Regions from separate parts of the Paraburkholderia terricola genome, predicted to be linked through region 3. Evidence: riboswitches for the same ligand, from Rfam matches in the RefSeq annotation. Region 3 holds a riboswitch; each other region holds the start of a gene.
The links. A riboswitch is a leader RNA that binds a small molecule or an ion and turns the genes downstream of it on or off. The one in region 3 is predicted to bind cobalamin.

Region 1 (4,675 bases), 450 kb from region 3:
AGAGAATCGGCGCGCCTTGCGCGAGCGCCGTGCGGCCCGCGGTGCCCGCGCCTGCGGAAAATTGCAGGGCGTCGACGATATCCACCATGCCGCACGCGTGAATCACGCGCACCGCGAGTTTTTCCAGGTCCGCGGGGATGCGCGATAAATCGGCTTCCGCGCGGATCGTCGCGAAGGATTGGCGATAGATCTCCTGACCGTCGCGAATGTAATCAAGCATCTATGGGCTCCGGGCCAGGTGGTCGAGCAGGTCGGCGGCCTGGTCGATCGTCAGTTGGCGCGCGACGCACTGGCCGAAATCCGAGTGGCCGTCGTCGCGTCGATAAAGGTCGTAAGTGCCGGGCGACACAGCCAGCAGTGTGTACGGCGCACGATGCGCGGCGGCGCACGAGCGCGGGCAGCCGCTCAGATGGACCTCGACGTTCTCGGGCAAGCGCGCGGCGAGCCGCAGTGCGTCGGCCTTGGTGTCGGCGAGGCTTTTCGCGCAGCCTGGCGAGCCCGCGCAGGCGATCAGACGCGTGATGGCTTGCGTGGCATCGCAGGCGAGGCCCAGCGTGTTCAGTGCGGTCAGCACGGCTGGCACGGCGTGCGCCGCGATGTCGGTCAGCAGCACGCTTTGCCACGGCGTGACGTGCAGCGTGCCGTTGCCTTGCTGTCGTGCGAGCGCGGCGAGGGCATGCAGGGTGGCGGCGTCGAGGCGGCCTAGCGGCGGCTGGCCGCCTACGTGCCAGGTCTCCGTCGTGCGTTGGGCGTGCGCGCCGAGACGACGCGCGGCATCGGCCGGTGTCGCGCGATGCCAGGACGCGAGCGACGCGTCGCGTGACAGCGGGAAATCGACATACGTTTGCGCGCGCTGCAATACGGCGTCGACGGAACGCGCGGCGAGCAGGTGACGCATGCGCGTGGCGTCGGCGGCGGCGAGGTCGAGAAACGAGTGCAGCAGCGCGCGGACAAGCGCAGGGACTTGCGATGACGACACGGCGGCTAATGCGCCTGCGTCGTCCACGCGACGAGCTTGTGTCGAGTCATCGCAACCGGCAGCCGGGTTTTGCGGTAACGCCACCGCTGGCGGGCAACCCGCAAGACCGAACACGAACCGCACACCGTCACGAACTTGCGACGCCGCGAGCCACATGTCATGCGGATGATCGAGCCTCGCCAGGCGCTCGCCGCCATCCACCAGCAGCGCGAATTTCGGCGACAACGCCGCGAAGCGCGCTTCGCCTTGCAGCAGCGCCAGCAGTTCGGCGCACAGCGGCCTCGTGTCGAACAAGGCGAAGGGATCGCGCCCGGCGGCGGGGCTGATCATCACGTTGCGCACGTCGTCGGCGGCCGCCGCGCGGAGCGAGTTGGAAGCCGGCGCGGCGCGCTTCGCCATCGCATCCGAACCAGCCGCCGCGTCGGGCGCCGCTCCATCGGGCCCAAGCCCCGCCGCCACCAACGCCGCGCTCAACGCCGCTGCCTCGCCGCCACGCACGCCGCGCACCTGCAGGTTCGCGCGATTGGTCAACTCGATCACGCCGGCCGCATGCCGCGCGCTCGCCTCGGCAATCGCCTCGGCCTGCGCGGCGCTCAACTCGCCGCCAGGCAGCTTGATCCGGCAGATGCCGCCGTCGCGCGCGGCGACGATGCGCAGCAGCCCCGGACACGCCGAGGGCCGTGGCGCTGGGGCCGCGTCGGGCAAAACGGTGGAGGGCGAAACTTGATTCAAGACGGACACCGGGTTTAGCGTCGCGCGAAAGCCCGAGCAAGCCGTGAGGCGGGCATTGCTGCGGCATCGGTACACCCCGCCCGATGCAGGCTGGCACGAACAGTCTCGCCGGCAGGTCTCCTGGCTGGCAGGTCATGGTCCGCCGCTGCCTTCCCGGTGAAACCAGTGGCGCGGAGCGCAAACGGACTCGCTGCATACAGTTGCGGGGGCAGCCACAGTGGCACTGTGTTCCCTCTTCGGCCCCGAAGGGCACCGGCGGCTGTATTATGCCTTTTTTCGGACAGCACAACGAGGCTGGACGCTTTGACCGGCGTGGCACAGCGCATGATTTGAAGACACAGAATGAGGATGGATGCATGCCTGCGTGGCTGACGGTGGTGGGCATGGGCGATGACGGCTTCGCCGGTTTGGGACGGCCCGCGCGGCGTGCGTTGCTGGAGGCGTCGGTGATTTACGGCGGCGAGCGTCATCTGGCGATGCTGCCCGCGCGCCTCGCCGCGCGCCGCGCGGCATGGCCGCGGCCGTTCGATCTCGCGCCGTTGCTGGCCGAGCGCGGCGCTTCCGTATGCGTGCTGGCGAGCGGCGATCCGATGCTGTTCGGCGTCGGCGCGACGCTCGCGCGGCAGTTGCCGGCCGGCGAGTTGCGGGTGCTGCCCGCGCCGTCGTCGCTGTCGCTGGCGGCGGCGCGGCTCGGCTGGCCGTTGCAGGAGGTCGCGACCGTGTCGCTGGTGGGGCGGCCGCTGCCCGCGCTGAACGCGCATTTGCACGACGGCGCGCGCGTCTTCGTGTTGAGCGCCGATGGGCGCACGCCCGCGGCGTTGGCCGAACTGCTGAATGCGCGCGGCTTCGGCGCGACCCGCATGATCGTGCTGGAACATCTGGGCGGCGAGCTGGAACGTCGCATCGACGGCCGCGCCGATCAGTGGTCCGCTCCCGATGTCGCCGCGTTGAATCTGATCGCGCTCGAATGCCGCGCGACCGAAGGCGCGCCGCGTCTGCCGCTGACCTGCGGCTTACCCGACGACGCTTTCCGCCACGACGGCCAGTTGACCAAGCGCGACGTGCGCGCGATCACATTGGCGCGCCTCGCGCCGACGCCCGGCGAATTGCTGTGGGACGTGGGCGCGGGCAGCGGCTCGATCGGCATCGAATGGATGCGCGCGCATCCGACCTGCCGCGCGATCGCGATTGAAGGGCACGCGGAGCGGCAGCGTTTCATCGAGCACAATCGCGACGCGCTGGGCGTGCCGGGTCTGCAACTCGTGGCCGGGCGCGCACCCGAAGCGCTGCAAGGGCTGCCGGCGCCGGACGCCGTGTTCATCGGCGGCGGCGCGACGGCGGCGGGCGTGCTGGAGACGTGCTGGGCGCGTCTGCGCGACGGCGGCCGGCTGGTCGCCAACGCGGTCACCTTGCAAGGCGAGGCGGCGCTCGCGGCCTGGCGCGAGCAACATGGCGGCACGCTCACACGCATCGCGCTGGCCGACGCGCAACCGCTCGGCGGCTTCGATACGTGGCGCCAGGCGTTGCCGATCACGTTGCTGGACGTGACGAAGGCCGCGCGTGAAACCGATACGGCCGCCATCGCGACGTCATCCGAATCACGGCGACAACCGTAATGCGCGAAGAAACGCCCGAACAACCCGCGCCGCTGCGTAGCGGCTATACGACCGGCAGTTGCGCCACCGCGACGTCGCTCGCGGCGGCGCGTCTGCTGCTCGCGGGCGTCGTCAGCGAGGTTGCGGAAATCGTCTTGCCGAAAGGCCAGCATGTGCCGATGCCGCTGGTGTACTGCCGCTTCATCGCTGACGGCGCGGGCGGCGCGGAAGCGGGCACCGTGAAAGATGCCGGCGACGATCCCGACGTGACGCACGGCGCGATTGTGTTCGCCCGCGTGCGGCTGCTGACCGAACCGGGTGTGATTTTTCGCGCGGGGCCCGGCGTCGGCACGGTGACGCGCGCGGGACTGACGCTGCCGGTCGGCGAGCCCGCGATCAACCCGGTGCCGCGCAAGATGATGACCGACCATCTCACCGACCTCGCCGCCGAGCACGGCTACGCAGGCGGTTTCGAGGTGACGATCGGCGTCGAAGACGGCGAGGCGCTCGCGCTCAAGACGATGAACCCGCGCCTGGGCATACTCGGCGGCCTGTCGATTCTCGGCACTACCGGCATCGTGCGGCCGTTCTCGTGCTCGGCCTATATCGCGTCGATCCATCAGGGCATCGACGTCGCGCGCGCGAACGGCTACACGCATCTCGCCGCCTGCACCGGCAACGCGAGCGAGGACGCGATGCGCGCGCATTACGGCCTGCCGGATATCGCGCTGATCGAGATGGGCGACTTCGTCGGCGCGGTGCTCAAGCATATGAAGCGCGCGCCGGTCGAGCGGTTGAGCGTATGCGGCGGCTTCGGCAAGCTCAGCAAACTCGCGGCGGGGCATCTCGATCTGCATAGCCGCAATTCGAGCATCGATCTGGAACGGCTCGCCGTTTGGGCCGCCGAAGACGGCGCCGACGACGCGTTGCAGGCGGCGATTCGCGCGGCCAATACGAGCCAGCAGGCGGTCGCATTGGCGCGGGCGCAAAACGTGCCGCTCGGCGACATCGTCTGCCGGCATGCGCTTGAAGTGGCGCGCGCTATCGTGCCGCCGCAGGTCAACGTCGAAATGTTCGCGATCGACCGCCAGGGCAATCTGATCGGAGCCGCGCAATGACGCGTGTCCTGCTGCTCGGCGGCACCGGCGACGCGTTGCGGATTGCGCGGCAACTCGGCCGTGAGCACGTGTACAGTCTCGCGGGTCTCGGCAAGGTGCCCGACGATCTCGCGTGTACGGTGCGCGTGGGCGGCTTCGGCGGCAGCGAAGGGATGGCGCGCTATATCGAGGCGCAACGCATCGCGCTCGTGATCGACGCGACGCATCCCTACGCCGCGCAAATCAGCGCGAACGCCGTCACGGCGAGCCGC
Region 2 (4,675 bases), on a different replicon from region 3:
CGACGGCGAGCACGGCGAGCGCCGTCCACGGCATCGCCCCGCCGTTGAGATCGCCGGTCAGCCAGAACAGCATGCCGCGCAAGCGATTGTCGGGCGCGAGGTTCAGCAGCAACGTGATGAGTGCGCCCCAGCCCGCCGCGATCACCGCGCCGGTCAGCAGCAAACGCGGCGACGTATCCTGCGGCTCGCCGCGCCACAGCTCGCGGCGCGCGAGGCCGAGCACCAGCAGGATCGACACGAACGCGCCGGCGAATGCGCTGGCGTCGACGATCCACCACGCGCCACCCGCGATCATCGCGACGAGAGCGAACGTCGCCGCGCCGCCTGACACGCCTAACACGTAGGGTTCGGCCAGCGGATTGCGCAACAGCACTTGCAGTAGCGCGCCGGCCAACGCGAGCAACGCGCCGCATGCGAAGCCCGCCAACGCGCGCGGCAAACGCAGCGTGCGAACGATCTCGGCGGTCAGATCGGCGGACCCGCCATGCGCCGAGGACGAGGGCATCAGCGCCGCCAACACGCGGCCGGGCGGAAGCGCCACGCTGCCCAGTGCGAGCGACGCCATCAACACGACGAGCGCGACCACCGCGAGCGCAAGCCAGATCGCGGCGGCACGCTTCGCATTCATGACGCGCATCGTGCTCGTGGTTGGGGTGGTCGAACTCGAACCGCGGTTCATCGGCGCGTGCTCATGCAGGAACGTTCGTCACTGCTGCTGCCAGCCAACCGTGACATACGCACCGCGCCAGGGCGAGTTATACGAGTAGGCCGTTTCATAGTCCTTGTTCAACAGGTTGTGGATTTGCGCGGCCACGTACCACGCTTTCGTGATGTTGTAGCGCGCCGACAGATTCACCACACCGTAGCCGCCCAGCTTGCCGCTGCTATCTTCGCGCGCGCCGCTCACGATCCACTCGCCGCCCACGCGCCAGCAGGCGATGCTGCGATTCACCGCGAGCGATCCGAAACGCCGCGCGCGCCGCAGAAGGTCGGCATCTTTGTCGAGGTCGACGGGATTTTGCAGCGTCAACGACGCGCGCACGTCCGTCTTGCCGACATGGCCGCTCCACGATCCTTCGAGTCCCTGCACCTTCGCATGCCCGACGTTCTCGGCCAGATAGATGCCGGGCGTCACCTGCTGATAATCGATCAGATTCGAATAGCGCGTCTGGAACGCGCTCAGGCGCATCACGCCGAGCGCGTTCGACGCGTACTGCAACGCGGCCTCGATCGAATGACTGCGCTCCGGCTCGATCGACGCGTTGCCGCTGTACGGATAGTACAGATCGTCGAAGCTCGGCGCGCGAAACGAATCCGAATAGCTTGCAGTCGCCTTCCAATGGCCGGTGATGTCGAAACCGTAGCCGAGATAGTAACTGTTCGCTCCGCCGAAATCGGAATACTGGTCGCGCCGCACATTGGCCTGAATCTGGTTGCGCCCAAAGCGCCCCGTATAGCCGACGAAACCCGAATCCACATGACGATCCGGCGCCGCGAACGTATCCGAGTCGAGGCTTTGATCGAGATGCTCATAGCCCACCTGCAACTTCTGCTGCGCGGCGAACGTGAAATCGTTCTGCCACGTGTACTGGCGATTGTCGGTATCGAAGCGGCCGTTATAGATGCCGTTGGTTTTCGACACGCTGCGGTCGTCGCCTTCGGAGACGATGAAGTGGGTGGTCCACCAATCGGTCAGCTTGCCGTTCGCGAACACCGACATCTGACGCACCTTGCTATACAGATTGTTTGAATCGGTCGGCACGCCATACGCGTTGTCGTAACTGTTGTTGCCGTTCGACTGGAAATACGTGACGCCCGCGTTCCATTGGTCGTTGAACCTGTGACGCAGCGAAGCCGAAATGCTTTCGTTCAGATAGCCGTTTGCGTTCGGATTGGCTTGCGGCGCCTCGCGCGGATTCAGCGACGAGAAGCCGTCGTCCTTCGAACGGGCGAGCGACAGGTTGAAGGTGGTGGCGCCGTCCTTATCCAATGCGCCGTTCACGCCGGCCTGCTGCGTCTGCGTGTGATAGCTGCCGTAGCCCACCGAAAAGTTGAAACGCGGAGGATGGTCGCCACCGTCTTTCGTGAACACCTGCACCACGCCGCCGATCGCGCCCGAACCGTATAGCGCGGACCCGTTGCCGTTCACCACTTCCACGTGATCGATCTGGTCGAGCGGGATCTGCGCGAGTTGCGATGTACCGAGGGTCACCGAGTCGACCCGCACGCCGTCGATCAGCACCAGCGATTGCGTCGACGACGCGCCACGCAAAAACAGACTCGTGGTCGAACCAGGGCCACCTGTACGCGAGATTTGCGCGCCGGGGGCGAGTTGCAGCAGGCCGGGCAAGTCGGTCGCGGTGCTGTCGGCGATGTCCTGCTGATCGAACAGCGCCGTCGGCGGAATCGCGTCGGCGAGCGCTTGCGGGCCACGCCCCGCCGTGACGACCACCGGCGACAACACGATGGGCGATGAACCTGCAGCCGCGGCAGCCGCGGACGAGGTGGAAGAAGACGCATCGGAAGAGGTGGAAACAGCAGCGGCCTGAGCGTGCACGACGAGCGGCACGCCCGCAAAAACGAGCCACGCCGCGCGAGCGATGGGGGACAGCATGGGATGACATTCCTGTGGGTAACGTGCGCGGCCCGCTTCCCCGCAGGCCGATGCGTAACGAGGCGCCCGCGCTTTTCAACGTTTTCGCGGACGTTCCTCTCCCTCTGGCCGGTATCCGGGCTGGCGACACATCGATCCCGCCTTCCCACGCGTGACGCGCAGTGGCACACTCGCACGTTCAGCTTCGAACACGCGATCAGGACCGACCTGCATGATGAATGCGGTCGCTTACCGTTGCGGGGGCAGCGCAGGTTCGCGCGTTCTGGCGAACGACGCGCCCTGCTTCCCGTTTAACTGCGCGCACTATGAAAGCGCGCGCGGGCACCAGAGTGCGGCCAGTTTAGGAGCGGCCCCCGAGCCCGTCAAGAATCGTTGATCGTTGCGCGATCTGTTCGGTTAAGTGCGGGTTATTGTCCGATGCGCGAGTACTTTTTCATCATATGGTCGATCAATGCCTGCATAAAGCGAGGTTGTTACGTCTCGAAACGAGACAAATGTCGGAACCCGCGATATTCCGCGCTAAAATGCGATGTCTTTAGAGGACGCAGCACATGCTCACCGAACTCGAAACACTTTCACAGAACATCGGCAAGCTGATCGCGATCAGCCAGCGCCACAACGAAGCGCGCCTCGCGCTCGAAGAGCAGCTCGCCCAATCACGCGCCGAAGTCGAAGCCACGCGCACGGAACTTGCAATGCTTCGCGAGGAACGCGATGCGCTGCAAGCGGAACGCGACGCACTGTCGGCCAAGATCGACGACGCCCAGGTGCGGCTGAATGCGATTCTCGAGAAACTGCCGCGGGCACGCGCGCACAATGAGCCGGACAACCAGCTCGATCTGCTCGAGCCCGCTCAGCATCAAGCCGAAACCGGGAGCGACGTGACCCGCCACGGAGAAAACGCATGACCACGAAGCAGATCGAAGTGTCGATTCTCGGCGTGCCCTATCGTCTCGCCTGCTCGGCTGAAACAGAAGGCGCACTGCTTGAAGCGGTCGCGCGTGTCGACGCCGAAATGTCGAAGATCCGCAATAACAGCAACGTGCGCGGCACGGATCGCATTGCCGTCATGGCTGCGTTGTCGCTGGCATCGGAACTGCTTAAGCTGCAAAGCAGCGTGCGGCACGGAGAAGCATTTCCCGCTGAGGAAATCCGGCGTACAATGCATCAAATGAACGAGCAACTGGGTACTGTGATCGAGCAGTACAGCATGCAATAACTATCTAGTGGCCGGTCGCGAGATTGGCTGCGGATTCAAGCGAAGTGCATGAGCGGTAGTCAATAAGACTCGGCAAACGTTTGAATTCCATCGTTTTAGTTTCATCGGTTTAGCTTCCCTGCCTGGTTCGCCAAGGTCATATATTCCTTGAACCAATGCCATGTGCACGGTTGCGGAAATTTGTAGCACGGGTGTGCGCGTCACTCTGTCTGATGTACCCGAAGTGTTGCTAACTGCGACCAATTCTGAACCCCCGGTTCAGGATGCCGGCCTAGCGGCTAAGGCGGGGACCTTATTTGGAACGGCATCGGACTTCGGTTCGGTGCCGTTTTTCTTTGGGCCTCGATTTTCTTCCGCATCTTCAAACCCTTAACGTTCCAATTCGATTCATGCGCTACTGGCTAATGAAGTCCGAACCGGACGAAGCAAGCATCGACCATCTCGCCAACGCACCGCACCGCACGTTGCCGTGGACCGGCGTGCGCAACTATCAGGCGCGCAATTTCATGCGCGACATGATGCAGGTCGGCGACGGCGTGCTGTTCTATCACTCGAGTTGTCCCGAGCCGGGCATTGCGGGGCTCGCCGAGGTATCGTCCACCGCTTATCCGGACCCCACCCAGTTCGACACGAAGAGTCCCTACTACGACCCGAAGTCGTCGCAGGAAACGCCGCGCTGGATGCTCGTCGACGTCGTGTTCAAGAAGAAGATTCCGCTGATTCCGCTTGCCGCATTGCGCGAGCACGAAGGGTTGAAGGACATGCGCGTGCTCGCCAAAGGCAACCGCCTATCGATTACGCCGGTGACCGAAGCCGAATGGCGCTTCATCACCCAACGACTC
Region 3 (4,675 bases):
TGCTCACGCCATGCGTATCGGTGAGCTGTTCGAGCAGATACAGCATGCCGCCGCATTCGGCGACGAGCGGCTTGCCCGCCGCCGCATGCGCGCGGATCGTCGCGCCGCTGCGCGTGTTGCTTGCGAGCGCGGCGGCGTGCAGTTCGGGATAGCCGCCGGGAAGATAGAGGGCGTCGGCATGGTCGGGCAACGGATCGTCCGCGAGCGGCGAGAAGTACACGACCTGTGCGCCGAGCGCTTCCAGCAGCGTGACGTTGGCCGGATAGACGAACGAGAACGCGGCATCGCGCGCGATCGCGATCCGCTTGCCTTCCAGAAGACGCGGCGGCACGTCCGGCGCAGGCTCGCCGAATTCGACCGGCGGCGGCAGTTCGGCCAGCGCGGTGTTCGCGAGCGCATCGGCGGCACGGTTCAGCCGCGCGTCCAGGTCGTCGATTTCCGCCGCCTGATGCAAGCCGAGATGGCGGTCGGGCAACTCGATCTCGTCGTTGCCGCTGACGTGTCCGCACCAGCGTATGTCCGGCGGCAGCGCTTCCTCGAGCGTCCGCGCGTGCCGCGCGGAGCCGACGCGATTGGCGAGCACGCCGTAAAACGGCAGCTCGGGCCTGAATCGCGCGAGCCCGAAGGCGACCGCGCCGAAGGTCTGCGCCATCGCCTTCGCTGAAATCACCGCGAGCACCGGCACGCCGAACACGGCGGCGAGGTCGGCGCTGCTCGGCGTGCCGTCGAATAGACCCATCACGCCTTCGATCAGGATCAGGTCCGCTTCGGCCGCCGCCTGCGCGAGCAGCGTGCGGCAAGCGGCTTCACCGACCATCCACAGATCGAGCGACAGCACGGGCGCGCCGCTCGCGCGCGCGAGAATCATCGGGTCGAGAAAATCCGGGCCGGTCTTGAACACGCGCACGCGCCGCCCCAGCCGCCGATGATGGCGCGCGAGACCCGCGGTAATCGTGGTCTTGCCTTGACCCGAAGCCGGCGCGCTGATGAACAGCGCGGGACATGCCGTCGAGGTCGTTCCGTTCGGGAACGCCCCTGAAGAACTGCCCTCGGCGGGCGCTCCGGACGAAGTGCCTTTCGGCTGCGCCTCCGAAGCGCTCTTATCGGGGCTCGCGCTCATCGCTCAGAACTCCACGCCGCGCTGCGCTTTCACGCCTTGCTCGCGGTACGGATGCTTGACGATGCGCATCTCGGTGACGAGATCGGCGGCCTCGATCAACGCATCCGGCGCGTGACGGCCGGTCACCACCACGTGCAGCATCGGCGGGCGAGCGTTGATCACGGACAGCACCTCGTCGAGCGGCAGGTATTCGTACTTCAGCACGGTGTTCAGCTCGTCGAGGATCACCATCTGGTAGTCGCCGCTCTCGATCATCCGGCGCGCTTCGTCCCAGCCCTTGCGGGCGGTGGCGATGTCGGCGTCGCGGTTCTGCGTGTTCCAGGTGTAGCCATCGCCCATCGTGACGAAATCGCAATTGGCGATCGCGCCGAGAAAACCGCGCTCCGACGTGTGCAATGCGCCCTTGATGAACTGCACGACGCCGAGGCGCATGCCGTGTCCGAGCACGCGCACGGCCATGCCGAACGCGGCCGTGGTCTTGCCCTTGCCGGTGCCGGTGTTGACGATCAGCAAGCCCTTTTCGACGGTGGCGTTGGCCTGTTTTTTCTCGTGGCCTTCGCGCCGGCGTTCGGTCATGCGTTGATGCGATTCGGGATCGGTTTTCATGGAAGGTCCTGTTTCTCGGTGTCGTGGGTTGTCGGTTCGTGTTCGGTCCGGGCGATGATCGAGGCAATCGCCACGGTCACGCCGGCATGCGCGGTCTTGCGGACGAGGAGTTGGGCGTTGGGTACAGCCGACGCAGCCGACGCAGCCGACGCAGCCGACGCAGCCGACGCAGCCGACGCAGCCGACGCAGCCGACGCAGCCGATGCAGCGGACCCGGCCGACACGTTAGCCGCGCCGAGCAGCGCGCACGGCTCGCAAACGCCGTCCACGCCGAGATGCTCGCGTGCAACCGCCGAAGGCTCGGCCACGGGTATCGCCGCGATTTGCTCGCGGCTGAAGAGTGCGATCGGCAACGCGTGGCGTGCGCAGAATTCGAGCAGGCCTGCTTCGTGGGCTTTGCTGTCGATCGAGGCGATCGTGCTGATTTCGTCGAACGTATGCGACCCGAGCGCGGCGCGCACGGCCGTTTCGATCTGCACGGCCGAGGTGTGCAACCGGCAACCGACGCCGACGCTCAGCGTTTTCATGGGCACGCTCCGCGCCAAAGCCAGCGACGCGACGCCGCCGATCACCACGATCGCCGGCGAGCCGAGCCCGGCGCGAGACACCGTATCGGCGAACTCTCCAAGCCGCGCCAGCGCATGCCGTTGCTCGGGCCGCGTGGCCGATTCGATCGCGGCGCACGGCGTATCAGCGTTCATGCCGGCCGCGAGCAACGCCCCGACGATATCGCTCAAGCGCCGCATGCCCATGTAGATCACCAGCGTCATGCGCGTGGCGACGAGCGCGGCCCAATCGGGCTCGCCGCTGCCGGCGCTATGTCCGGTGACGAACACCACGCCTTGCGCATGATCGCGATGCGTGACCGGAATGCCGATCGCCGCGGGCGCCGCGATGCCCGCCGTGATGCCGTTGATCACTTCGGCGTCGATGCCCGCTGCTTGCAGCGCCTGCAATTCCTCGCCGCCGCGCCCGAACGCGAACGGATCGCCGCCTTTCAAACGCGCGACGCTGCGCCCGGCCCGCAGATGCGCGAGCATCTGCACGATGATCCCGGCCTGCGGCGTGGACGGATGTCCGCCGCGCTTGCCGACGTAAATCACCAGCGCGTCGGCGCGCGCGAACTGCAATACGTCGGGATTCACCAGATCGTCGACCAGCACCACGTCGGCTTGCGCGAGCGCGCGGGTCGCCTTGAGCGTCATCAGTTCGACGTCGCCGGGGCCCGCGCCGATCAGCCACGCGCGGCTCATCGCGGCATGCATGGCGCGCGCCATGTCGTGACGGACGGGAAGGGCCGAAGCGCCAGGAGGGCGTGCGAGCCGGCGGAAAGGGAAGAACTCATGCGGTGCTACGGATATCAGGCATGACGTAATGCGCCGCTTCACCAAGATACATGCAAGCGGGGACCACGCCGTGCTTCAGCGCCATCACATCCGTCCCTCGCGGATTCCGGCGGCCGGCAGCGTGACGTTCGCTGCCTCCGCGTCTGGCCGGTATCCGGGCTGGCGGCCTCATGCGCTTTGCCTTCCCGTCCGCATTCGTCGGACAGTGGCATCGAAAACGCATGCGCGGCGCTATAAAACCCATCGAGCGCCGCAGGTCGCTTACCGTTGCGGGGACAGCACAGGTTGAGCGCGGCAAGCGCGGCCTGTTTCCCGTTTAACTGCACACGCGAATGCATGTGCGGGCACCAAACGCGCGCTTACGATAGCACATGACGCCCCATCCGATAAGCGCCTCCGTCCTCGCGTTTTCTTGACTGCGCCGGGTCGCGGGCCTACACTCGCACGCACTTTGGTGCTCGTGTGCGCGCTCCTGCGCATGCAGTTAAACGGGAAACAGGGCGCCCGCGTTCAAGGACCGGGTCAACCTGTGCTGCCCCCGCAACGGTAAGCGAAATGCGGTACGTCACGTACCGCGGAGCCGGCTTCGATGTCCACGCGCAAGGCCGCGTCGGCATACAACCACTGGGCGAGAAATCACTCGCACGGGAAGGGGAAGCGGCGCTTTCGCCAGCCCGGATACCGGCCAGAGCACGCAGGACGAACGCCGCGGGGATGCGGCATGCGTTCATGACCTCACCCCGCTTGCTGTCTTTCCCTGTTGCAGCAACGCCGTCGATCGAATGGACCTCACGATGCAAACTCAAATGCGCAAGATCCCCGTCACCATCGTCACGGGCTTTCTCGGCAGCGGCAAGACCACGCTGCTTCGGCACATTCTTCGGCATGCGGGCGGCAAGCGCATTGCGGTGATCGTCAACGAGTTCGGCGAGCTCGGCATCGACGGGGAAATCCTCAAGGGCTGCGGAATCGGTTGCGACGAAAACGGCGTCGAAACCGAAGGGCAACTGTATGAACTGGCGAACGGTTGCCTGTGCTGCACCGTGCAGGAAGAATTTTTTCCGGTGATGGAAAAACTCGTCGAGCGCCGCGAGCAGATCGATCACGTGCTGATCGAAACGTCGGGCCTCGCCTTGCCCAAGCCGCTGGTGCAGGCGTTCAACTGGCCGCAGATCAAGAACAGCTTCACGGTGGATGCGGTGGTGACCGTGGTGGACGGCCCCGCCGCCGCGAGCGGCCAGTTCGCCGACAACCCGGCCGCCGTGGATGCGCAACGCAAGGCCGATCCGAATCTCGATCACGAATCGCCGCTGCACGAACTGTTCGAGGATCAGTTGTCCGCGGCCGATCTGGTGATTCTGAACAAAACCGATTTGCTCGACGACGCGCGGCAAAGCGCCGTGGAAGCCCTCATTCGTGAAGAGATTCCACCGCAAGTGAAGATCGTGCGCGCGCAGATGGGCCAACTCGATCTGCACACGTTGCTGGGTCTCGAGGCGGCTTCGGAAGAAACCATCCACTTGCGCCACGATCACCACGGTTCCGCCGACGACGCCGATCACCACCACGACGAATTCGATTCGGTGGTGGTGCAGGCGAGCGC
Region 4 (4,675 bases), 1.5 Mb from region 3:
ATTCGCGGGTCGCGAAAAAGCGCTTGAGCGCGAGAATCTGCCGCCGGTAGCGCAGCGGGTTCTGCGACAGCAGACGCAGTTCCGAGAGACTGTCGAGCACGATGCGCGTGGGCTTGACATCATTGACCTGTTGAATGACGTTGTGCACGGTCTCGCCGAGTTCGACTTCGGCCGGGTGCAGCACGGATTGCTCGTATTGCGGGTCGAGGCCCTCGTCGGAGAGCAATTCGAGAATCGAGAAGCGGCTGAGATCCCAGCCGTGGCTGTCCGCGACCGAGATCAGTTCGGAGCGGGTCTCGGAGAGCGTGATGTAGAGGCCGGCTTGCCCTTCGTCGACACCCTTGAGTAAAAACTGCAAGGCTAGGGTAGTTTTACCTGTGCCGGGCGCGCCCTCGATGAGATACATGCGGCGGGGCGTGAAGCCGCCGCCCAGGATGTTGTCGACCCCTTCGATCCCTGATGAAAGGCGGGCCGGCGTGTCGGTGACAGGTTTCGTTGACATGGCTTGGCGATTCACGTCGATTGAGTGGCGGCATTTGGTGGGCCGGTACGGCGGGCGCGCAAGATGCGTGCCCAACCGTCGCGTGCCTCGGTCCGAGCGCCACGGGTACGGACAGTGCTGTCAGCCTGTCGACCGCTTTCAGGGATCGCGCCGATATGAACCCCGCCCGCTTCCTCGCCGCCACGTTTGCAGCCGCGTCGCTAGGCGCCGTGCTGCCCGGCAGCGCGAATGCCGACGATGCGCCCAGTCCGTGCGCATCGCTCAAACGCATCGTGGCGGCTGCGCCAGGCGGCCTGGCCTCGTTGACGCCCGACGACGGCAAGGGCGTCGCGCAACCTTACGGCGACGATGCGCAATGCTCGGCGAGCGGGGGCAGCTACCAATGCACGTGGACGCCGCATCATGACGCCGGGTCGAGCGCGGACGCGCTGCAGGCCGTCGCGGCGGATATCGCGTCGTGTCTGCCCGAAGCGACCCACGATCAGAATTCGCCGGGACGTCAGCACTTTTATTTAGGCGCGCCGGGTAAGCGGACCGAAATCACGCTGGCGCCGGCGGGTTCAGCGAGGCTGCGCCTGGTGGTGTCGGGTCAATGAGCGGCAAGCGGGCCGATATGCGTGGATTTCAAATCCGACGGCGGGCGTCGCGCTGGTGTTGTCAGTGCGACGCGGGCCACCATGTCCAGCCGCGCGATGAACGCCGTAATTCGACCGCCGACAGCGGGGCGATTTCGATGCGTGGAAATACGGCGGGCGATGCTCCGAGTGCGTGAACGAGCGCCGCGCGAATCACCGGCGCGTGCGTAATGGCGACCACGTTGCGCGGGTTTTGACGCGGGGCGCTTGTTGTACCGGTCGTTCCTTCGCTGATCGCGCCGTCCAGCGCATCGAGCCATTCTCCCAGGCGCTTCACGAGTTGACTGAACGACTCGCCGCCGTGCGCCGCGAAGTCGGGATCGCGCAGCCAGGCAGCGAGGTGCTGCGGCGCTTCATTCGCGAGATCGGCGAGGCGGCGTCCCTGCCAATCGCCGTAGTCGATCTCCGCCAACGCTGTGTGGACCGTCGCGGCGAGGCCCAACGCCAGCGCTGTATCGCGCGCGCAAACTGCGGGGCTGACGAAGACCGCGGCGGCGTCGGCAATCGCCAGGCGCTGGCGTGCGGCCTGGGCTTCGGCGAGGCCGCGAGCGTCGAGCGGATCGTCGGCGGGAAAGCGGCCCGCGCGCATGGCGGGGGTCGATGCGTGGCTGACCAGTAACAGCCTTGTGTCCATTCGATGACTTCCATAGAGGCACGCCAAGGCAGAACGCCCGCATGGACGCGTTGCGCTACCGAGTGCCGGAGTTTAGCGCGTAGAATAGCGGCACTGCGAAGTGCGGAAGCCGGTGAGAGCCCGGCGCGGTCGCGCCACTGTAATCGGCATCACGAGCCGAAAGCCAGACCTGAGCTTCGCAGCCTTCCTTTGCAATCGACTATCGGGGCGCGCTACCCCCAGGAGATGTCCATCATGACCGAAGCTGTTTTCGATCCCGCCAACCCGCCCGCCGCTCAACCCACGCCGATTCCGCTGCGCGAGTTGTTGCCTTGGGTCGTGTTCGGCGGCTTGCTGCTGTTGCTCGCGCTTTACTTCGTTGGAGCGGAACAGGGCGCCACGTCGCTGGTGCCCGGCATGTACGTGCATGAGTTCGTGCACGACGGTCGCCATCTGCTCGGCTTTCCCTGCCACTAACGGAGTTCGACATGGTTGGTAAGTTGTTATTGCGCGGGATGCTCGCAGGCATCGCCGCGGGACTGCTCACGTTCGGCTTCGCCCGGCTCGCGGGCGAGCCGCAGGTCGATCAGGCGATTTCCTTCGAGGAAAAGGCCGCGGCGGCGGCCGAGGGCGGCGAGGCGCATGAACACGAAGACCTCGTTAGCCGCGATACGCAGGCGGGCCTGGGGCTGTTGACCGGCGTGGTCACGTATGGCGCGGCGTTCGGCGGATTGTTCGCGCTCGTATTCGCCTACGCCTATGGACGGGTGGGCGCATTGAGCGCGCGTGCGTTGTCGGCATGGCTTGCGCTCGGCGCGTTCATCGCGCTGGTGATCGTCCCGAACATCAAGTACCCGGCGAATCCGCCGGCGGTGGGCGACCCCGACACGATCGGAACGCGCACCGGCTTGTTCTTCCTGATGATCGCGATCTCGCTGACCGCGATGGTGTTTTCGCTGAAGGTGCGGCGTCGCGCGGTAATGAAACTGGGCGCGTGGAATGGCTCGATCGTGGGCGGCGTGGTGTTCGTCGCGATCATCGCTGCCGTGCAATTGTCGATGCCGACAATCAACGAAGTGCCGGCGGCTTTCCCGGCCGTGCTGCTGTGGAAGTTCCGCGTCGCGGCGATCGGCATGCAGGTGATCATGTGGACGACGATCGGACTGCTGTTCGGCGCGCTGGTGGAGCACAGCGGATTGACGCGGATAGGCGCGGGGCGGGCGGCGGTGAAGTCCGTTTGATGGTTTTCTGTTGATGAAGAGTGTGGGCTCCGTCGACTGCGCCGGTTGACGTATGCCTGCTGGCTGTAGCCCGCCTCGTGCGGGCTTTTTATTGCCTGTGTGGGCCAACTGGTTACCACCGTCCTCGCGGCTTCGCTGAACTAGTCGCCAGGGCTTCGAGGGCTGTTCGACGCCACAGCGTACGCCCTGCGCGCTCCAACCCTTAACACCCAATCGAACACCCCGCGCCTTTCCCCGACCGGCTGGGTCAGCCGCTCAAACAATTGCGCAACGGCGCCGTCGAGTTGCGCAAGCACTGGCGCCTGAGCCGCCGCCTCCAAATCGAAAACCGGCAACACCGGCACACGCTCATCCAACCCGCCATCCACAGAACCAGTAGCCGCACCGCTATAACGCGCGATCAACGAATCAAGCCGCGCCACGATCGATTCCACATGCGCCGCGCGCACATTCGCGGCATTGAGCGCCACTTCACCCGACACCCCGTGCCGAGCAGAATCACTCAACACCCGCGCCCAGTGCAAACAGCACAGCAGCGATCCGGTGGCCAACTCGACACCAGAATTCCACGCCACCACGCGCTGCATTTGCAGCGGCTTCAGCGCGATTCGCAACTCATGCCAACCGCGGTCGAGCTTGCGCATGGCGACAGCGGCATCCGCCGCCAGCGCAGCGGACCCGCCCAGCCGCACGACCTCGCGCAACGCACCCAGCACAGCCGCAAGCCTCATCTCCACATGACGGCTCGCCGCGAGCGGCATCATCAGGACCGCCACCGCGAACGACACGAGACAACCCACCAGCACTTCCTCGATCCGCAATTCGACCAACGGCCCCATCGCGAAGCCCAACTCGCCATACACCAGTCCGACGAGCACGGTAATGAAGAACACGCCCGGCACATACGCGCTCAGGATGTAATAAGCCCAGCCGAACACGCAGAGCACCATGGCGGCCACAAGCAGCATCGGCGAATCGTGCAGCGGCGCGACGAGCAACACGCTGGCGAGCGCGCCGGCCAGCGTTCCCGCCAGCCGCTGCGCACCGCGATAAATCGTGTCCGCGCGTGAGCGTGTGCCGAGAAATACCACGAACGTCGTGATGACCGCCCAGAACCAGCGCTCGGGAGACAGCGACTGGCCGATCAGCATCGCGAGAAACGCGGCTGTCGTGGCGCGGGTGGCGGGCAACCAGCAGAGCCTGGCGCGCAGGTCCGCGAATCGTTGCACTGCTGAAGCCGGAGCGTCGCCGGACGCAGGCTCAAAGCGCCGCCGCTCTCGACAGTGCGCGATCTCCTCGAGCCGTTCGATCGCTTGACGCAGCACGTCCGCATTCGCTTGCCCGCGGCCATACGCAGACGCCGACACCAACGCATGCTGTCCCGCCGCGACTTCCACTTCGACGATGCGCTCGCGAATCGTGTCGGCGTCGGGTGGGTTCAGCAACGCCAGTTGCTCTTCGAGCGCGAGCGCGGCTTCGTTCAACACCGAGAGTCGTGCCGCATCCGGCGCATGCAGCACGCGCGACGCGCGCAGCGTCACCGCATGAATCGCAAGCCGGAAACTGGCGGCGGGTCGCGTCGGCACGATCGCGCGGCCGACCAGCGCGACCATCAACGGGCCGAAAGCGGAGAGCAACAGCGATTGCACGAGGTGCAGCCGCGAAGGGTGCAGATACAACCCAA

Region 1: linked by a shared signal. The riboswitch ahead of cobG (precorrin-3B synthase) and the one ahead of cobA (uroporphyrinogen-III C-methyltransferase) in region 3 are both predicted to bind cobalamin.
Region 2: linked by a shared signal. The riboswitch ahead of CUJ90_RS03665 (TonB-dependent receptor plug domain-containing protein) and the one ahead of cobA (uroporphyrinogen-III C-methyltransferase) in region 3 are both predicted to bind cobalamin.
Region 4: linked by a shared signal. The riboswitch ahead of CUJ90_RS24890 (CbtB domain-containing protein) and the one ahead of cobA (uroporphyrinogen-III C-methyltransferase) in region 3 are both predicted to bind cobalamin.

The regions. Positions count from the first base shown of each region.
Region 1 covers NZ_CP024942.1:2,567,409-2,572,083, forward strand. The annotation lists gene CUJ90_RS30130 (precorrin-8X methylmutase) at 1-220, opposite strand, end outside; gene cobG (precorrin-3B synthase) at 221-1,720, opposite strand; cobalamin riboswitch at 1,805-1,983, opposite strand; gene CUJ90_RS30140 (bifunctional cobalt-precorrin-7 (C(5))-methyltransferase/cobalt-precorrin-6B (C(15))-methyltransferase) at 2,068-3,327, shown strand; gene CUJ90_RS30145 (cobalt-precorrin-5B (C(1))-methyltransferase) at 3,327-4,424, shown strand; gene CUJ90_RS30150 (cobalt-precorrin-6A reductase) at 4,421-4,675, shown strand, end outside.
Region 2 covers NZ_CP024941.1:838,516-843,190, reverse strand. The annotation lists gene CUJ90_RS03670 (FecCD family ABC transporter permease) at 1-679, opposite strand, end outside; gene CUJ90_RS03665 (TonB-dependent receptor plug domain-containing protein) at 707-2,614, opposite strand; cobalamin riboswitch at 2,704-2,958, opposite strand; gene CUJ90_RS03660 (ATPase) at 3,166-3,522, shown strand; gene CUJ90_RS03655 (cell division protein ZapA) at 3,519-3,833, shown strand; RNA gene ssrS (6S RNA) at 3,946-4,127, shown strand; gene CUJ90_RS03645 (EVE domain-containing protein) at 4,223-4,675, shown strand, end outside.
Region 3 covers NZ_CP024942.1:3,013,628-3,018,302, reverse strand. The annotation lists gene CUJ90_RS32065 (cobyrinic acid a,c-diamide synthase CobB) at 1-1,120, opposite strand, end outside; gene cobO (cob(I)yrinic acid a,c-diamide adenosyltransferase) at 1,124-1,726, opposite strand; gene cobA (uroporphyrinogen-III C-methyltransferase) at 1,723-2,979, opposite strand; cobalamin riboswitch at 3,201-3,439, opposite strand; cobalamin riboswitch at 3,508-3,776, shown strand; gene cobW (cobalamin biosynthesis protein CobW) at 3,867-4,675, shown strand, end outside.
Region 4 covers NZ_CP024942.1:1,413,175-1,417,849, forward strand. The annotation lists gene CUJ90_RS24875 (ATPase domain-containing protein) at 1-502, opposite strand, end outside; gene CUJ90_RS24880 (hypothetical protein) at 658-1,098, shown strand; gene CUJ90_RS24885 (histidine phosphatase family protein) at 1,160-1,771, opposite strand; adenosylcobalamin (AdoCbl) riboswitch at 1,848-1,986, shown strand; gene CUJ90_RS24890 (CbtB domain-containing protein) at 2,006-2,227, shown strand; gene CUJ90_RS24895 (CbtA family protein) at 2,239-2,991, shown strand; gene CUJ90_RS24900 (FUSC family protein) at 3,132-4,675, opposite strand, start outside.